2 linked regions of the Luteibacter rhizovicinus DSM 16549 genome follow. The protein of the gene in region 1 binds, or shares a complex with, the protein of each later gene. Links are inferred from orthologs where the notes say so. Each region holds a gene or a part of one and is shown in the gene's direction. Other genes may lie near its edges. The genes, in order: uvrA and mfd.

What was found.
Region 2: the proteins of uvrA (region 1) and mfd are in contact, whole or in part, in a crystal structure (PDB 4DFC), measured with the Escherichia coli proteins. The link is inferred for Luteibacter rhizovicinus DSM 16549 from one-to-one orthologs.

The regions. Positions count from the first base shown.
Region 1 is NZ_CP017480.1:308,762-317,346, forward strand. The notes cover bases 527-4,142. They hold uvrA (excinuclease ABC subunit UvrA), read left to right. Parts: upstream 527-906; coding sequence 907-3,942; downstream 3,943-4,142. Other genes in these bases: BJI69_RS01495 (DUF2059 domain-containing protein), read right to left, coding at 527-705; BJI69_RS01505 (acyl-CoA thioesterase), read left to right, coding at 3,939-4,142. Also shown: more of BJI69_RS01495, read right to left, coding at 169-526; more of BJI69_RS01505, read left to right, coding at 4,143-4,373; BJI69_RS01510 (DUF4139 domain-containing protein), read left to right, coding at 4,538-6,004; BJI69_RS01515 (enoyl-CoA hydratase/isomerase family protein), read left to right, coding at 6,087-6,842; BJI69_RS01520 (Nudix family hydrolase), read right to left, coding at 6,879-7,811; BJI69_RS01525 (dihydrofolate reductase), read right to left, coding at 7,811-8,299; BJI69_RS01530 (ABC transporter permease), read left to right, coding at 8,547-8,585. UniProt on the Escherichia coli protein: The UvrABC repair system catalyzes the recognition and processing of DNA lesions. UvrA is an ATPase and a DNA-binding protein. A damage recognition complex composed of 2 UvrA and 2 UvrB subunits scans DNA for abnormalities.
Region 2 is NZ_CP017480.1:3,210,352-3,219,321, reverse strand. Bases 3,545-7,545 are described here. They hold mfd (transcription-repair coupling factor), read left to right. Parts: upstream 3,545-3,892; coding sequence 3,893-7,345; downstream 7,346-7,545. Other genes in these bases: egtD (L-histidine N(alpha)-methyltransferase), read right to left, coding at 7,489-7,545; BJI69_RS14790 (cation diffusion facilitator family transporter), read left to right, coding at 3,545-3,824. Outside these bases: BJI69_RS14810 (LysR family transcriptional regulator), read right to left, coding at 1-533; BJI69_RS14805 (NAD(P)-dependent oxidoreductase), read left to right, coding at 651-1,286; BJI69_RS14800 (23S rRNA (adenine(2030)-N(6))-methyltransferase RlmJ), read left to right, coding at 1,444-2,346; BJI69_RS14795 (Slp family lipoprotein), read left to right, coding at 2,375-2,881; more of BJI69_RS14790, read left to right, coding at 2,916-3,544; more of egtD, read right to left, coding at 7,546-8,475; ergothioneine biosynthesis protein EgtB, read right to left, coding at 8,472-8,970. UniProt on the Escherichia coli protein: Couples transcription and DNA repair by recognizing RNA polymerase (RNAP) stalled at DNA lesions. Mediates ATP-dependent release of RNAP and its truncated transcript from the DNA, and recruitment of nucleotide excision repair machinery to the damaged site.

The DNA.
Region 1 (8,585 bases):
GCCGAGCTGACCTTACGGATTATCTCGCCGCCCCCATATATGCATAATAATCAATAAGTTAGAAGCATACACTTTCTGTGGGAGCCGCTTCAGCGGCGATGCCAGCCCACCTCGGGCTGGCCCGCTGCCGCGGCATCGCCGCTGAAGCGGCTCCCACAAGGGCTGGCGTTATTTCTTTTTGGAAGGCACGGGTGCGGGTGCCGGCGCGGGTGTGGCACCCGCCGGTTTCGCGGCGGTGCCGGTGGCGGGGCACTGGCCCTGTGGATTCAGGGTGCCCTGGCTCTGCAGCTGGGAAATCATCTGCTGGCCACGCTCCTGGCCCCAGGCCTTACCGATCTGCATGCCTTCGGCCATGGTCGCCGGCATCTGGGTGATCACCTTCTGGCCCAGCGGCGAGCGGTAGAACTTGAGCAGGCCGTCGATATCCTCGGCGGTGAAATGCTTCTGATAGACCGGCACCATGCGGCCGATCAGCTGGTTGGTCGCATTGGCGTCGACGAAGCCCTGCCAATAGCTGGCCGGCACGCAGGGCAGCGCGTTCTGCATCACGCCCGCCATCTGGCTGTTCATCTGGCTGAGCATGCGGCCCATGCCTACGGCGTCCATCAACTGGCGCACCTGCTGTTCGCTGGGCTGCGCCGCGAGCGCCTGGCCCGTACAACCCGCCAGCACGAGGCCGACGGCGATCCCTGTCCACTTACGCATGTGTCACGTTCCTCTTTGGGATGGATGGCACACCCCTCCCCGGGGTAGCGGCCATGGTAGCCGCGTCCGGGGCGGCCGGGTACGCCTTGACGGCCGGCTACCGATCCCGCAAATCACCTGTGCTGAACCGTCACAAGTCGATGGGGAATGAAGGCGGAAAACCCTTGGTATAGTCGGGGGCTTCCCCCACATTGTCGGCACATGGACAGCATTCGCATCCGCGGCGCCCGCACGCACAATCTCAAGAATATCGACCTCGACCTGCCCCGCGATCGCCTGATCGTGATCACGGGGCTGTCCGGATCCGGTAAATCCTCGCTGGCTTTCGACACGATCTATGCCGAAGGCCAGCGTCGCTATGTCGAGTCATTGTCCGCCTACGCGCGGCAATTCCTCTCGATCATGGAAAAGCCGGACGTGGACACGATCGAAGGCCTCTCGCCGGCCATCTCGATCGAGCAGAAGTCGACTTCCCACAACCCTCGCTCCACCGTCGGCACGATCACCGAGGTGTACGACTACCTGCGCCTGCTCTACGCGCGAGTCGGTACACCGCGGTGCCCGACCCACGGCATCGCGCTCGAGGCACAGACCGTCAGCCAGATGGTCGACAGCGCGATGGCGCTCGACGCCGACAAGCGCTGGATGCTTCTCGCGCCGGTGATCCGCGAGCGCAAGGGCGAACACGTGCAGGTCTTCGACCAACTGCGCGCCCAGGGCTTCGTCCGCGCCCGCGTGGACGGTGAGGTCTACGATCTCGACGCCGTGCCGCCGTTGACCCTGCGCCAGAAGCACACGATCGAAGCCGTGATCGACCGCTTCCGTCCACGTGACGACATCAAGCAGCGCCTGGCCGAATCTTTCGAGACCGCCCTGCGGCTTGGCGAAGGCATCGTCACCCTGGTCGACATGGACGATGCGAAGGCGCCGGAGCAACTGTTCTCCTCGCGTTTCTCCTGCCCGATGTGCGACTACTCGCTGCCGGAACTCGAGCCGCGCCTGTTCTCGTTCAATTCCCCGGTCGGCGCCTGCCCGACCTGCGACGGCCTGGGCGTGACCCAGGTCTTCGATCCCTCGCGCGTGGTCGGCCATCCCGAGCTCAGCCTTGCCGGCGGCGCCATTCGTGGTTGGGACCGTCGCAATGCGCATTATTTCCAGCTGATCATCTCGCTGGCCAAGTACTACGGCTTCGACCCGGAAACCCCGTGGCGCGAGCTGGCCAAACCGATGCAGAACGCCGTCCTCAACGGTTCGGGCAAGGACGTCATCCCGTTCCGCTACATCACCGATCGGGGCGGCAAGGTTACCCGCGAGCATAAGTTCGAGGGCATCCTGCCCAACCTCGAGCGCCGCTACCGTGAGACCGAGTCCGCCGCCGTTCGCGAAGAACTCTCGCGCTACATCGCGGACCACCCCTGCCCGGATTGCGGCGGCCAGCGCCTGAACCCGTCGGCGCGCAACGTTTTCGTCGCCGACCGCGCGATTCCCGAGCTGACCTCGCTCGCGATCGACAACGCGCTCGGCTTCTTCGAAAACCTGAAGCTACCCGGTTGGCGCGGCGAGATCGCCGTCAAGATCGTCAAGGAAATCCGCGAGCGCCTGACCTTCCTCAACGATGTCGGCCTCAACTACCTCACGCTCGATCGCCAGGCAGACTCCCTGTCCGGCGGTGAAGCCCAGCGCATCCGCCTGGCCAGCCAGATCGGCGCCGGCCTCGTGGGCGTGATGTACGTGCTGGACGAGCCCTCGATCGGACTGCACCAGCGCGACAACGAACGCCTGCTCGGCACCCTCACCCGTCTGCGCGACCTCGGCAATACGGTGATCGTGGTCGAGCATGACGAAGATGCGATCCGCGCGGCGGACCACATCCTCGACATCGGCCCCGGTGCCGGCGTGCATGGCGGCGAGATCGTGGGCGAAGGTTCGCTCGAAGACATCCTCGCGTCACCGCGTTCGGTGACCGCGAAGTACCTGACCGGCGAGCGCGGTATCCGCGTGCCGAAAAAGCGCCGCCAGCCGCGCGACGACAAGTGGATCGAACTCAAGGGCGCCACGGGCAACAACCTCAAGGATGTCGACGTTCGCATTCCGGTCGGCACCTTTACCTGCGTCACCGGCGTGTCCGGCTCCGGTAAATCCACCCTGATCAACGACACCTTCTATCGCCTTGCCGCGATGGAACTCAACGGCGCGGGCGAGCAGCCGGCGCCGTACGAGTCGATCGAGGGCCTCGAGCTGTTCGACAAGGTGGTCGACATCGACCAGTCGCCGATCGGCCGCACGCCGCGCTCGAACCCGGCCACTTACACGGGCCTGTTCACGCCGCTGCGCGAGCTGTACGCGCAGGTGCCGGAGTCGCGCCAGCGCGGTTACTCCGCCGGCCGCTTCAGCTTCAACGTACGCGGTGGCCGCTGCGAGGCCTGCGAAGGCGACGGCATGATCAAGGTGGAGATGCACTTCCTGCCGGACGTGTATGTCCCTTGCGATGTCTGCCACGGCAAGCGCTACAACCGCGAGACGCTCGAAGTCCTCTACAAGGGTCACACCATCGCCGACGTGCTCGACATGACGGTGGAAGATGCGTTCAAGCTGTTCGAGCCAGTGCCGGTCATCGCGCGCAAGCTGGAAACGCTTCGCGCCGTGGGCCTGGATTACATCAAGCTCGGCCAGAGCGCGACCACCTTGTCCGGTGGTGAAGCGCAACGCGTGAAGCTGTCGAAGGAGCTGTCCAAGCGCGACACGGGCAGCACGCTCTACATTCTCGACGAGCCGACGACGGGCCTGCATTTCCACGACATCGAGCAGCTGCTCGACGTACTGCACAAGCTGGTCGAGCACGGCAATACCGTGGTCGTCATCGAGCACAACCTCGACGTCATCAAGACCGCCGACTGGCTGATCGATCTCGGCCCCGAGGGTGGTTCCGGTGGTGGACGCATCCTGGTCAGCGGCACGCCGGAAACGGTGGCTGCAACGAAGGAATCGCACACCGGCCGCTTCCTGAAGTCACACCTGACGCCGGTCGCCACGCCTGCGGCGAAGGGCGTGACCAAAACGGCAGCGAAGGCCGCCGTGACGAAGCCCGTTGCCAGGCAGGCCGCCGTCAAACCGGTCTCGGCCAAACCGGCGACCCCGAAAACGCCTGCCAAAACCGCGGCACCGGCAAGCAAGGCCGCGCCCGTCAAATCCACCGCGAAGACGGCTTCGGCCGCGAAGAAGAAACGAACCGCATGAGCACCGACGCTTCGAACAAGCCCCTCCCGCTGTTCATCACGCCGATGGACGTCCGTTGGCAGGACATGGATGCCTATAACCACGTCAACAACGCCAACTACCTGGTCTACCTGCAGGAAGCACGCCTGAAGTGGCTGCAGGCCCTGCCCGGCGACTGGTACAGCGACGAAGGCGCGCCGGTGATGGCGCACAGCGAGATCAACTACCGCCTGCCGATCGAGTGGCCGGCCGACATCCAGATCGAGCTCTTCGCCAACCGCATGGGTAACAGTTCGATGACCGTCGGTCACCGCATCGTGGATTCCAACGACGCGACGAAGATCCACGCCGATGGCAGCGTCACCATGGTCTGGATCAATACGAAGACCGGCCGGCCCGTGCCCCTGCCGCAGGTCATTCGCGACGCGGTCGCCGACGCACAGAACGACTGAGCTTTTTCTTATGGCCCCCAGGCCGTTGTTGTAGGAGCCGAATGCATCGGCGATTGGGTGCTCGCGATAACCTGCCCGCTGGCGCGGGATCGCCGATAAATCGGCTCCTACACCGTTCACGTCTCCCCGGTATGATCCCGCAGGATCAACACGGAGAGAGACCTATGTCGCGTCGTTTACTCGTTCTCGCGATCGCCGGTGCCATTGCGCTGCCAGCCTTCGCCGCCACCGACGAGCGCACCGCGCTCACCCTCTACCGCGCCGAAAGCGATCAGCTTTTCGCCACCAACGGCGAGGCGGTGTCGGGCGACGGATACGCGGTGGTCCACGAACGTCGCCACTTCGATCTGAAGGGCGGTGCACAGGACCTCTCGATCGACGGCCTTCCCTCTGCCCTGGACAGCGAAGCGCTGTCGCTGCGCTTCCCCGGCCAGGGCACGCGCGTCGTCTCCCAGCGCCTCCTGCTCGGCCAGGGCTTCGACGGCGCCGTCGCCGGATTGGTCGGTCATAACGTGACCGCCATCGGTAGCACCGGCCAGCCGATCGCCAGCGGCACCCTGGTCCGTGGTGGCGACACCCTGGTGATTCGCGAAGCCAGTGGCCAGGCGAGCCTGATCAAGAACTACGCCGCGCTTCGCGCCGCCGACGCCACCGACTTTGCCCGCGGTTCCACGCTGCAGGTGCGGGTCGCCGGCGGCAGCGCAGGGAGCACGACCGCCCAGCTCGACTACCCGACCTCCGGTCTCGGCTGGCGCGGCGCCTACGTGGCGACCATTGCGCCGGGAGCTACGTGCAAAATGAGCTTCGACGCCTCCGCCAGCATCGCCAACCGAAGCGGCCGGGACTGGAAGGATGTCTCCCTGAAGCTGGTCGCCGGCGACGCGCAGCGCGCCAAGACGCCACCGCAGCCCAAGGTCTTCATGGCCCGCGCCGCGCCGGCGGCGATGGCGATGGACGCCGCTTCCATGGAGCCGCGCCAGGCCACCCTGGGTGACCTACGTACGTACACCCTGCCCGCCGCGGTGGACCTGCCCGATGGCAGCGTGACGCAGACGCCGCTCTACGAGAGCCGCACGCTCGATTGCGAGCGCGAAGCCCTCTACGACACCAATATGCGTTACTACGGTAACGCGCCGAGCCTGCAGCGCGACATCGGCATGCCGCCGTCGACCCAGATCGTCTCGAACCTGCGCTTCAAGGCCTTCGATGCGCTGCCTTCGGGCTATGTGCGCGTCCTCACCACCGATCGTGACGGCAACGCGGAACTACTCGGCGAGGGCCGTCTCGACGACACCCCGAAGAACAAGGACGCGACGATTGCCCTCGGCAACGCCTTCGACCTCACCGCGACGCGCGAGCAGACCTCGTTCAGCGCGGACGCGGCCTCGCATCGCATGGACGAAGGTACCCGCCTGACCCTGAGCAATGCAGGCGATACGAAGCGCACGATCACGGTACGTGAGCATCCGAGCCGCTGGCGCGCCTGGACGGTCACGTCCTCGTCGGTGAAGCCCACGAAGTCGACGCCCGATCTGCTCGAGTTCCAGGTGGAGGTACCGGCCAACGGCTCGGTCCATCTCGATTACGCCCTGCGCTATACGTGGGCAGACGCGGACCTGCCACACCAGTAAAGTCGAGCCGGACCGCAGTGCGGCATGCCCTTGCCGCGCTGCGCGGTCATAATCGCCCCACATCACCGACGGACACGCGCCCATGCTCGACATCCTTCCGCACGACGGCGGCATCCATGAAATCCGCATGGCACGCGCGCCGGTCAACGCGTTCGACATCCACCTCGTGCGCGCGCTACGCGAAGCGATCGTCGAAGCGCCGTCCAACGGCGCACGCGGCATCGTTCTTTCCGGTGCCCAGGGCATGTTTTCGGCGGGTGTGGACGTACCGGCGCTGATCCAGCGCGATCGTGCCGGCGTGCAGGAATTCTGGAACGAGTTCTTTGCCCTCTGCGGTGCGATCGCCGCGTCGAGCGTCCCCACGGTCGCCGCTGTTACCGGTCACAGCCCCGCCGGCGGCGCCGTTGTGTCGCTGTTCTGCGACTACCGGATCATGGCGCACGGCCCTTACAAAATCGGCCTCAACGAGGTACAGGTCGGCCTGTCGGTGCCGGAGCCGATCCAGTTCGCCATGCGCCGCATCGTCGGCAATTACCGCGCGGAACGCCTTCTCGTGGCGGGCGCCATGGTCGACGCCGAGCAGGCCCACGCCATTGGCCTGGTCGACGAACTGGCGACCGTCGAACAGGTCGTGCAGCGCGCCGTGATCTGGATGACCGATATCCTGAAGCTGCCGCCGAAGGCGATGCTGCGCACGCGAGCGATCGCGCGCGCCGATCTGGTCGCCGTCTGGGGCGATACGACCGACCTGCTCGACCCGGGGTTCATCGATGATTTCTTCGCGGATGAAACGCAGGGTGTGTTGAGGGCGCTGGTTGCGCGGCTGAAGTCCAGGTAAGGATCGCCTTGCGATCCATCGCCGATAAATCGGGTCCTACAGAAAGCCGCGAATACCTGCCACGCCCTGCGCGGCATGCAGCCGCGCCTCCATCCCATCATCCGGCCCTAGCCCACCCAAGGCATACACCGGTAAGGACGCCGCCTCGGCGAGCCGCGCGAAACGCGGCCAGCCGAGCGGCTCCGCGCCGGGGTGGCTGGCGGTGACCTGCACGGGCGACAAGGTCGCGAAATCGCAACCCAGTGCCGCGGCCCGCGCCAGTTCGTCCGCGTTATGACATGACGCGGCGACGACCTGCGACAGCGGCAACGGCCTGGCGTCGAGCTGATGAAGCTGCGACGCCGCCAGATGCACGCCGACGCCCTCGCCAAAAGCACGTGCGCCTTCGATATCGCGATTCAGCAGCAAGGTGGCGCCGAGCGCACGCAGCTCCGGCAGCACCTGCGCGACCATGCCGTGGACCGCTTCCGTCGGCAAGCCGGGCAAGCGCAGCTGGAGCAGCCGCTCGCCGCGCGCCAGCGCGCTTGCCAGCAAGGCCAGGGCATCGTCGACGGACACGTCGGGCGGCGTGATCGGGTAATGCGATGGCAGTCGGGTGGCGGCAAGGATCGGGCGATCGGCCGGGGCGAGCAAGGCGGGGTCGATATCGCGGGGATCGGCCCAGCGAATCTCAGCCGCATCCAGCGCTTTCGCCTCGCCGGTCCAAGCGCGGACCAGGATCGCTTCCAGCAGCATCGCGCGGTCGCCGTAGGTCCACGGAATGCGCACGAGTGCCTCGAATGAGAGCGGATCGACTGCGATCCCCAGCTCCTCATCCAACTCGCGCTCCAGCGCCATCGGCGGCGTTTCACCGGGTTCGAGCTTGCCGCCGGGGAACTCCCACATGCCCGCCAGGTGCTTGCCTGGCGGCCGCTGCGCGATGAGGATCCGTCCGGCGCCGTCGACGAGGACGCCGGCAACGACATGCATCAGACGTTCCGGACGTATTCGACCATGTCGAACGCGTGGGCGTGATCCTTGTCGGCTTTGTGATGCACGCGCGAGACCTCGGCCCATTCCTTGAAATCGATGCCCGGGAAAAACACGTCGGCACCGTCGACCGCGGCATAGACCCAGGTCAGGTACAGCGTACGCGCGTACGGCAACGCCTCGCGGAATACCTCACCGCCGCCGATGACCATCAGGCCCGTGTGGCCACAGCTCGCCTGTGCCTCGGCCACCGAACGCACGGTGATCTGGCCCGGGAACGGGGCCTCGCCCTTGCGCGAAAGCACATAGTTCACCCGGTCCGGGAGCGCCTTGCCGATCGACTCGGCCGTCTTGCGCCCCATCAGTACGGATTTGTCCGTGGTCAGGCGCTTGAAGTGACGCAGGTCTTCGGGGAGGTGCCAGGGCAGGCCTCCCTGCTTGCCGATGGCAAAATTCTCGTCGAGCGCGGCAACCAGGTGAACGGACATGTAGCTTCCTTCGGATGAGAGGTAGAACGGGCGCATACGGCGGCCCTTGCGGACCGCATAGTAGTCCTCCGCGTGTGATGAAGAAACTAACGCCGGCGCTTCCCCGGGCGGTCCACGTCCGCCTGTCCGCCGTCCATCTGTCCGCGGACAGGCGCCTGGGGGCGGGCTTCGCCCTATGGCGCGGCCGAAGCCATGGCACAGCCCTTGCTACCCTGCCCTGAAGGACACACCACAGGGATCGCCAACGATGTTCGGTTACTACGTGCAACTCGGGCTTCGTAGCCTC
Region 2 (8,970 bases), 2.9 Mb from region 1 along the record:
CGTTTCGCGAGATAGCCCGGCGACGCCACGAGGCATTGGCGAAAGCTCGCCAGCTTCGCCGCCCGCAAGCTTGAATCGCGCAACCAGCCGAGCCGGATCGACAGGTCGAAGCGCTCCGCGATGAGATCGACGATGGCGTCGCCGACCACGAGCTCCACGCTCACCTGCGGATAGCGTTCGGCGAAAGCCGCCAGCGCCGGCGCGACGATGGCCGGGCCGTGGTCGCCCGCCGCAGCAACCCGCAGCACGCCCATCGGCGTATCCCGGCACTCGCCAAGTCGGGCGATGGCGGCTTCGGCGTCGGCCAGCACACGCGCACAATCTTCGTGGAAGCGCTCGCCGGCGTCCGTGAGTGACATCTTCCGCGTGCTACGGACAAGGAGGGTGACGCCCAGTTCGTCCTCCAGTTTGGCGAGGTGCTGGCTCACCATGGCCTTGGTGGTGCCCAGCTGCTGGGCGGCGGCGGTGAACGAGCCCGCCCGGACCAGGGCGACGAAGACGGCGAGGCGATTGAGATTGACGTCGGCGGCCATGCTGGCAACTCGATAGTAAAGGCAGACTTTACGATGAATCGCGCCAGTGGACGTATTTGCGGAACGATCCGAGGCGCATGCTTGGCCCCATCCTTCCCCTAGACAGGTTTCCCGCCCATGAAAATCGTCCTGTTCGGCGCCACCGGCAACCTCGGCAACGTGATCCTCGACGAAGCCCTCAACCGCGGCCACCAGGTGACCGCCGTGCTGCGCGACCCGTCGAAGCTCGCCACGAAGCACACCGCGCTGACCGTGGTCCAGGGCGACGTCGCGAAGCCGGCGTCCTATGCCAGCGCCCTGCCCGGGAACGATGCCGCCATCGCCAGCCTGAACGACCACGCCGACCCGGCCAACGTGCCGCGCCAGGCCACGCTGCTGCTGGAAACCCTGTCGCAGGCCGGCGTCCACCGCTTCGCCTGGGTCGGTGGCGCCGGCAGCCTGGAAACCGCGCCCGGTGTCCGCGTCATCGACGATCCAGGCTTCCCGGACGCCTGGAAAGCCTCGGCCACCGCGCAGATCGAGGCACTCGGGGTGTTTCGCGCCAGCAAGGCACCGATCGACTGGACCTATATCAGCCCCGCCGCCGAGATCGCCCCGGGCGAGCGCAAGGGCAGCTTCCGCATCGGTGGCGAGCAGTTGCTGGTGAATGCCGAGGGACACAGCCGAATTTCGACGGCGGATTTCGCCATCGGCGTGCTGGACCGGATCGAAAAGGGCGATGCCGCGAAGAAGCGAATCACCCTCGCCTACTGATCCGCGATCTGTGTGGGAGCCGATTCATCGGCGATGAGGTCAGGGCGTCACCGCTCCGTTGGCTTTTCGCCGCTGAAGCGGCTCCCACATGGTCCTATTCGCCGATAAATCGGCTCCTACGAGGGCCGGCCGGGCCCCGGCCCGCTATACTGGCCGGATGAATTACCGCCACGCGTACCATGCCGGCAACTTTGCCGATGTCCTCAAGCACATGGTGCTCGTGGCCTTGCTCGACTCGCTCAAGCAGAAGGCCTCGCCCTTCTGCTACATCGACACCCATGCCGGCAGCGGTCGTTACGACTTGCGCGGCAACGAAGCCCGCAAGACCGGCGAGGCCGACGAAGGCTTCAACATCCTCAAGACCGCCAGCGGCCTGCCGCCGCTGCTGTGGAAATGGCTGGAGATCGTGCGTGCCTGCAATCCGGGTGACGATTCGCTGCGCTATTACCCGGGCTCGCCGTGGTTCGCCGCGCACCTCATGCGCGAGAATGACAGCGCGCAGATGGTCGATACGCGCAACGACGAATCGGGCGCGCTGCGCCAGCTGTTCCATCACGACAAGCGCATCCACGTGCACGAGCGCGACGGCTACGAGGCCCTGAAAGCCTTCGTCCCGCCGAAGGAAAAGCGCGGCCTCGTGCTCATCGATCCGCCGTTCGAAGCGCAGGAAGCCGAGTTCCGCATCATCGAGAAGACGCTCAAGGCAGCCCTGGAGAAGTGGCCGACCGGCATGTATGCCGTCTGGTACCCGATCAAGCTGCGCAGCCACGTCCAGCCGTTTCATCGCTGGCTGACCAAGTGCGGTGCCAAGCGCGTGCTCGTCGCCGAGCTGCTCCTGCGTCCGGACAACTCGCCGCTGACGCTCAACGGCACCGGCATCGCCATCGTGAATGCGCCGTGGAAGCTGGATGAAACGATCCGCGACTCGCTGCGCATGCTGCCCAAGCTGCTGGGCAAGCCGGGCGAATCCGAGTACCGGCTGACCTGGCTGGTCGAGGAAAACAAGGATGAAGAACCTCCCCACGCGCCGCACTCGCCCCGTTCAGTCCGTCGGCGCTAAAGTTCAGCTACCTGCCAGGAGCTGACCCATGCGCCCGACCGTCGTCCGTCTAGCCGTCCCTGCCGCCCTGCTCATGCTGGCCCTTGCCGGCTGCGCTCCCGCGCCGATCTACAAAGCCACCGCGAACAACGTCGCCGTACCGCCCTCGCAAGTGGCACGCGAGCCGGAACGCTACGGTACGTCCGACGTGATCTGGGGCGGTCGCATCGTGCAGGTACGCAACTTCGCCGACCACAGCGAAATCGAAATCCTCGCCTACCCGCTCGACGGTTCGCAGCGTCCGCAGTCCAACGACACCGGCAACGGCCGGTTCATCGCCGCGATGCCCGGCTATGTCGAGAGCCTCGACTATCCCGCCGGTGGCCTCGTCACCGTAGCCGGCCGGATCAACGGCACCCGGGCCAGCAACGTCGGCCAGGCCTCGTATACCTTCCCCCTGGTGACCGTGAACCAGTCGCACGTTTGGACGGCCAAGGAAATGTCCGGCGGCCATCCGAACGTGAGCTTTGGCCTGGGTGTGGGCGTCATACGGTAAGATCTTTCGATCGATCACCGGGACAGGGAACCACATGTCGGGACACGCCGATTCGAAGCGCGCCATCTTCCTCGCGCTCGGAGCCAACTTCGCCATCTTCATCGCCAAGCTGGTCGCCGCCCTGTTCACCGGGTCGGGCGCCATGCTGGCGGAAGCCGTCCATTCGGCGGCCGACTGCGGCAACCAGGGGCTGCTCCTTCTTGGCATGAAACAGGCCAAACGGCCGCCCTCCCCGGACTACCCGTTGGGCTGGGGTCGCGCGCTGTACTTCTGGTCCTTCCTCGTCGCCATCCTGCTGTTCAGCGTCGGCGGCATGTTCTCGCTGTACGAGGGCGTGCATAAGCTGACGAATCCCGAGCCGCTCAAGTGGCCCTGGCTCGCCGTCGGCGTGCTCGCCTTCTCCATCGTCACCGAAGGCATTTCCATGCACGGCTGCATGCAGGAAGTGAACAAGGCGCGCGAAGGCCGCGGTCTCTGGCAGTGGTTCCGGGAAACCCGCGCCAGCGAGTTGCTGGTCATCTTCGGCGAAGACCTGGCCGCGCTGATCGGCCTGTGCCTGGCCATGCTGGCCGTCGTTGCGACGATTCTCACGGGTAACCTGATCTACGACGCGATCGGCACGATCGCCATCGGCGCCCTGCTCATCATCGTCGCCGTCGCCGTAGCGCGCGAGGTGAAGGCGCTACTCATTGGCCAGGGCGTCGAGCCGAAGCGCCGCGCCGAGATGATCGCCTTCCTCAGCGCCCGCCCGGAAATCGACACGGTCTACAACCTGCTGACCCTGCAGATGGGCACCGACGTCATGGTCGCGACCAAGGCCAGGATGGCCCCCGCGCCCACCGCGAAGGCCATGATCGAGGCGATCAATATCGTCGAGGCCGACTTCAAGGCGGAATTCAAGGACGTGCGCTGGAGCTTCTTCGAGCCGGACATCGCCGACTGAGCCCACACAACCCGTTCGCCCCCGGGTAGTACAATCATCGGCTTGCCCGCAGCTGACAAGCCGACTTCATGCCTGTAGCGCTTCCCCGCCCGCCGCTCCCCGCCAACGCCAAGACCCGCCGCTACTGGGCCGTGCCCCATGGTTCCTCGTGGGCGCTGGAGGTGGCCGAGGCGGCCCGGGCGCACGAGGGCCTGCTGGTGGTCGTCGCCCGCGATACCCGCAGCGCGGACAACCTGGAAGGCGAGCTGGCCGTCTTCGCTGGCGAACTGCCGGTGCTGCACTTCCCGGACTGGGAAACCCTGCCTTACGACGTCTTCAGCCCGCACCCGGAAGTCGTTTCCCAGCGCATCGCCACACTCTACCGCCTGCCAAGCATCAAGCGCGGCGTCCTGGTGGTGCCGGTCGCCACGCTGATGCAACGCATCGCGCCGCGCACGCACATCACCGGGTCGGGGCTGGTCCTGCGCAAGGGTCAGAAACTCGACATCAGTGCCGAACAACGCCGACTGGAAGCCGCCGGCTACCGCAACGTGCCCCAGGTCGGCGAGCCGGGCGATTTCGCCGTGCGTGGCGCCTTGATCGACATCTTCGCCATGGGCGCGAACGAGCCCTACCGCGTCGAGCTGTTCGACGACGAAGTGGAATCGATCCGCACCTTCGATACCGAGACACAGCGCTCCCAGCAACAGGTCGACAGCGTCGACCTGTTGCCCGCGCGCGAATTCCCGGTCACCGACGAGGCCGCGAAGAACTTCCGCGCCAACCTGCGTGAGCGCTTTCCGATCGACATCCGGCGCTGCAATCTCTATCAGGACATGAAGGAAGGCGTGACGCCCGGCGGCATCGAGTACTACCTACCGCTGTTCTTCCCGGCCACGGAAACCCTCTTCGACTACATCGCCGGCGACGCCCTCTTCGTGCTTGGCGACGGCGTGCTCGACGCTGCCGAACAGTTCTGGACGCAGACCTCCGAACGCTACGACCAGCGCGCGCACGACATCGAGCGCCCGGTGCTGCCGCCGGCCGAGATCTACCTGCCGCCCGAGCATCTGCGCGAGCGCCTGAACAAGCAGGTCCGCATCGATGTCGTGCCGAAGGGACAGGAGCACGCCGTCGATCTCGGCACGATGCCCGCCCCTGAAGTACCGCTCAACCGCAAGGGCGAGGAGCCCGGCACCTCGCTGCGCCACTTCCTCGCCAGCTACAAGGGCAGCGTCCTCATCGCTGCGGATTCCGCCGGCCGTCGCGAAGCGCTGATCGAGCAGCTTGCCGGCGCGGGCGGCATGAAACCCGTCATGGTCGACGGCTGGAAAGACTTCCTCGCCAGGGACGAACGCTTCGCCATCACGGTCGCCTCGCTCGAGCAGGGTTTCGCGCTGACCAAGCCGGCGCTCACCGTCTTCACCGAGCGCGAGCTGTTCGGCGAACGCGTGCGCACCGACCGCAAGAAGCGCGTCGGCGCCGCGCGCGATCCCGAAAGCATCATCAAGGACCTCACCGAGCTGTCCATCGGCTCGCCCATCGTGCACATCGACCACGGCGTGGGTCGTTACCAGGGCCTGGTGTCACTCGACGTGGGCGACATGCCCGGCGAGTTCCTGACCATCGAGTACACCAAGGGCGACAAGCTCTATGTGCCGGTGGCGCAGCTTGGCCTGGTCAGCCGTTACACCGGAACCGCGCCCGAGCTGGCGCCGCTGCATTCGCTGGGCGGCGACGCCTGGGAGCGTGCACGCAAGAAGGCGGCCGAGAAGGTCCGCGACGTCGCTGCCGAGCTGCTGGCGATCTACGCGCAGCGCGAGGCACGCCAGGGCGAGTCGCTCTCGATCGACCGGCAAATGCTCGAGGAATTCGCCGCGACCTTCCCCTTCGAGGAAACCGCCGATCAGCAGGCGGCGATCGATGCGGTCATCGTCGATCTTGCCGCGCCGCGCGCGATGGATCGCGTGGTCTGCGGTGACGTCGGCTTCGGCAAGACGGAAGTGGCCCTGCGCGCGGCCTTCGCCGCCGCCACCGCCGGCAAGCAGGTCGCCGTCCTGGTGCCGACCACCCTGCTCGCCCAGCAGCACTACCGCAACTTCGCCGATCGCTTTGCCGACTGGCCGGTCCGCGTGGACGTGGTCTCCCGCTTCAAGTCGAAGAAGGAAACCGATGCGGCGCTGGAACGGCTGGCCGACGGCCAGATCGACGTCATGGTCGGCACGCACAAGCTGTTGCAGGCGGACATCCGCTTCAAGAACCTCGGCCTGGTCATTGTCGACGAGGAGCAGCGTTTCGGTGTGCGCCAGAAGGAGCAGCTGAAGAAGCTGCGCGCCGAAGTGGATCTGCTCACCCTCACCGCGACACCGATCCCGCGCACGCTGAACATGGCGATGAGCGGCCTGCGCGATCTCTCCATCATCGCCACGCCGCCCGCGCACCGTACGGCTGTGCGAACGCTGATTTCGACCTACCAGCCCGCGCTCATCCGCGAAGCGATCCAGCGCGAGCTCGCGCGCGGTGGCCAGGTGTACTTCCTGCACAACGAAGTGGAATCGATCGAACGCATCGCCCGCGAACTCGGCGAACTGGTTCCCGAGGCGCGTATTCGCGTCGCCCACGGCCAGATGCCGGAGCGTGAGCTCGAGCAGGTCATGGCGGATTTCCATCGCCAGCGTTTCAACGTGCTCGTGTCGACGACCATCATCGAATCGGGCATCGACATCCCGACCGCGAATACCATCGTGGTCAACCGCGCCGACCGCTTCGGTCTTGCGCAGCTGCACCAGCTGCGTGGCCGCGTGGGCCGTTCGCACCACCGCGCCTATGCCTACCTGATCGTGCCCGATCGCAAGGCCATGACGGCCGATGCGGAGAAGCGACTGGAAGCCCTCGCGTCGCTGGAAGAACTGGGCGCCGGCTTCACCCTCGCCACGCACGATCTCGAAATCCGCGGCGCCGGCGAAATGCTCGGCGACGAACAGTCCGGCCAGATCCAGGAAATCGGTTTCGGCCTGTACACCGAGCTGCTCGACCGCGCGGTGCGTGCGCTGAAGTCGGGCAAGGTGCCGGACTTCGATCTCACCTCCGAGCACGAGACGGAAGTGGAGCTGCACCTGCCCGCCCTGATCCCGAACGACTACCTCCCCGACGTGCACGCGCGCCTGACCCTCTACAAGCGCATCGCCAGCGCGCGCAACGACGACGGCCTGCGTGAGTTGCAGGTGGAAATGATCGATCGCTTTGGCCTGCTGCCGGACCAGACCAAGTGCCTGTTCGCCGTCGCCCAGCTGAAGCTCATGGCCACGCCGCTCGGCATTCGCAAGGTGGACTTCGGCGCCAGCGGCGGCCGCATCACCTTCCGCGACAAACCCGATATCGACCCCGTCGCCCTGATCCGCCTGATCCAGACCCAGCCACGCATCTTCAAGATGGACGGCCAGGACAAGCTACGCGTGATCATGGAACTACCCGGCTCCGCCGAGCGCATCCGCACCGCGCAGGACACCCTGGTGTCCCTGGGCGCGAGAAGGCCTGGCTAACCGGCCCATGTGGGAGCCGCTTCAGCGGCGATGCTTCGCTATGGTAGGAGCCGATTCATCGGCGAAAACCCGGTCGCGAAAACCTTCAGGGTTTCGCTACGCAGGGATCGCCGATAAATCGGCTCCTACCTAGAGCAGGCAGCTCAGGCCGCGGCAGGCGTCGAACGCACCAGATACTGCACGCTGAAACGCTGCTCCCGATCCATCCACACTTTCGCCACGCTGAGCCCGGCCTTGGCCGCCATCTGGGCGAAGTCGTCGAGCGAATACTTGCAGCTGTACTCGACGTGCATGGCCTCGTCCTCGCGGAAGGCGAAGGTGTCGTGGCCGACATGCACATCCTGCCGTTTGGTGCTCACCAGAGCGGTCTCGATGCGTCCTGCCAGCGCGTTGTAGCGCGCACGATGACGGAACGCGCTCACGTCGAAGTCCGTGCCGATCTCGCGATTCAGGCGAACCAGCATGTTCAGCGTAAAGTCGTTCGTCACGCCAGCGGCGTCGTTGTACGCGGCTTCGATCTGCGCTGGATCCTTCTTCAGGTCCACGCCGATGATGATACCGCCGCCGTCACTCATCTCGGTGCGCATCAGGCGAAGAATGCGGATCGCTTCCTTCGACTCGAAATTGCCGATCGTCGAACCCGGAAAATAGATCGCCGTGCGGCGCGGCGAACGCGAGGCGACGGGGAGGCGCAGTGGCTGCGTGAAGTCGGCGCATACCGGCTGCATCGGTACATCGGGAAAGCGCGTAGCCAGCTCGGCCACGCTCTCCATCAGGGCGGACCGGGAGATCTCCACGGGCACATACGCAACCGGGGTGACCAGATGCTCGAGTAGCATGCGCGTCTTGATGCCGCTGCCACTGCCGTACTCCACCAGGCGCACATCAGGGCCCAGCGTATCGGCGATGTCACCCGCATGGTCGCGCATGATCGCGATCTCGGTCCGCGTGAGGTAGTACTCGGGCTGCTCGCAAATGGCCTCGAAAAGCGCCGATCCGCGCTCGTCGTAGAACAGTCGCGACGGCAGCTTTTTCGCCTTCATCGCGAGGCCACGGCGAACGGTATGCAGCGTGTCCTCGACATCCGGATGGCGGTCGTCTACACGGATGTCTTTCGGTTGAGCGCTCATCGATCGTTTCCCAGTCGTATCCCCGAAAACTGCCAACGGGCGTGGGGAGGAAAGAAGTTCCGGTAGGTCGCACGAACGTGGTCCGCAGGGGTAGCGCAGGATCCTCCGCGCAGAATCCACTGCCCGTTCATGAACTTGCCGTTGTATTCGCCGAGGGCCCCGGCCAAAGTCCGGAATCCTGGGTAACTGACATAAGGGCTCATTGTCCATTCCCAAACGTCGCCGTACATCTGACCGAGTGAGGACTCGAACGATGAGGCTCGAGGTTTGAACGCCCCGCTATCCTGAAGGTTCCCGCGCACGGGCAAGGGTGCTGCCATGGTTTCCCATTCCACCTCGGTGGGAAGCCGCGCGCCGGCCCAGCGCGCGAACGCGTCGGCTTCGAAATAGCTGATGTGACAGACAGGCGCATGCGGGTCGATCGCATGACGCCCCTGCAAGGTGAATTCGGTCTCCAGTGCCTCGTCCCAGTACAGGGGGCGTTGCCACTGCTCC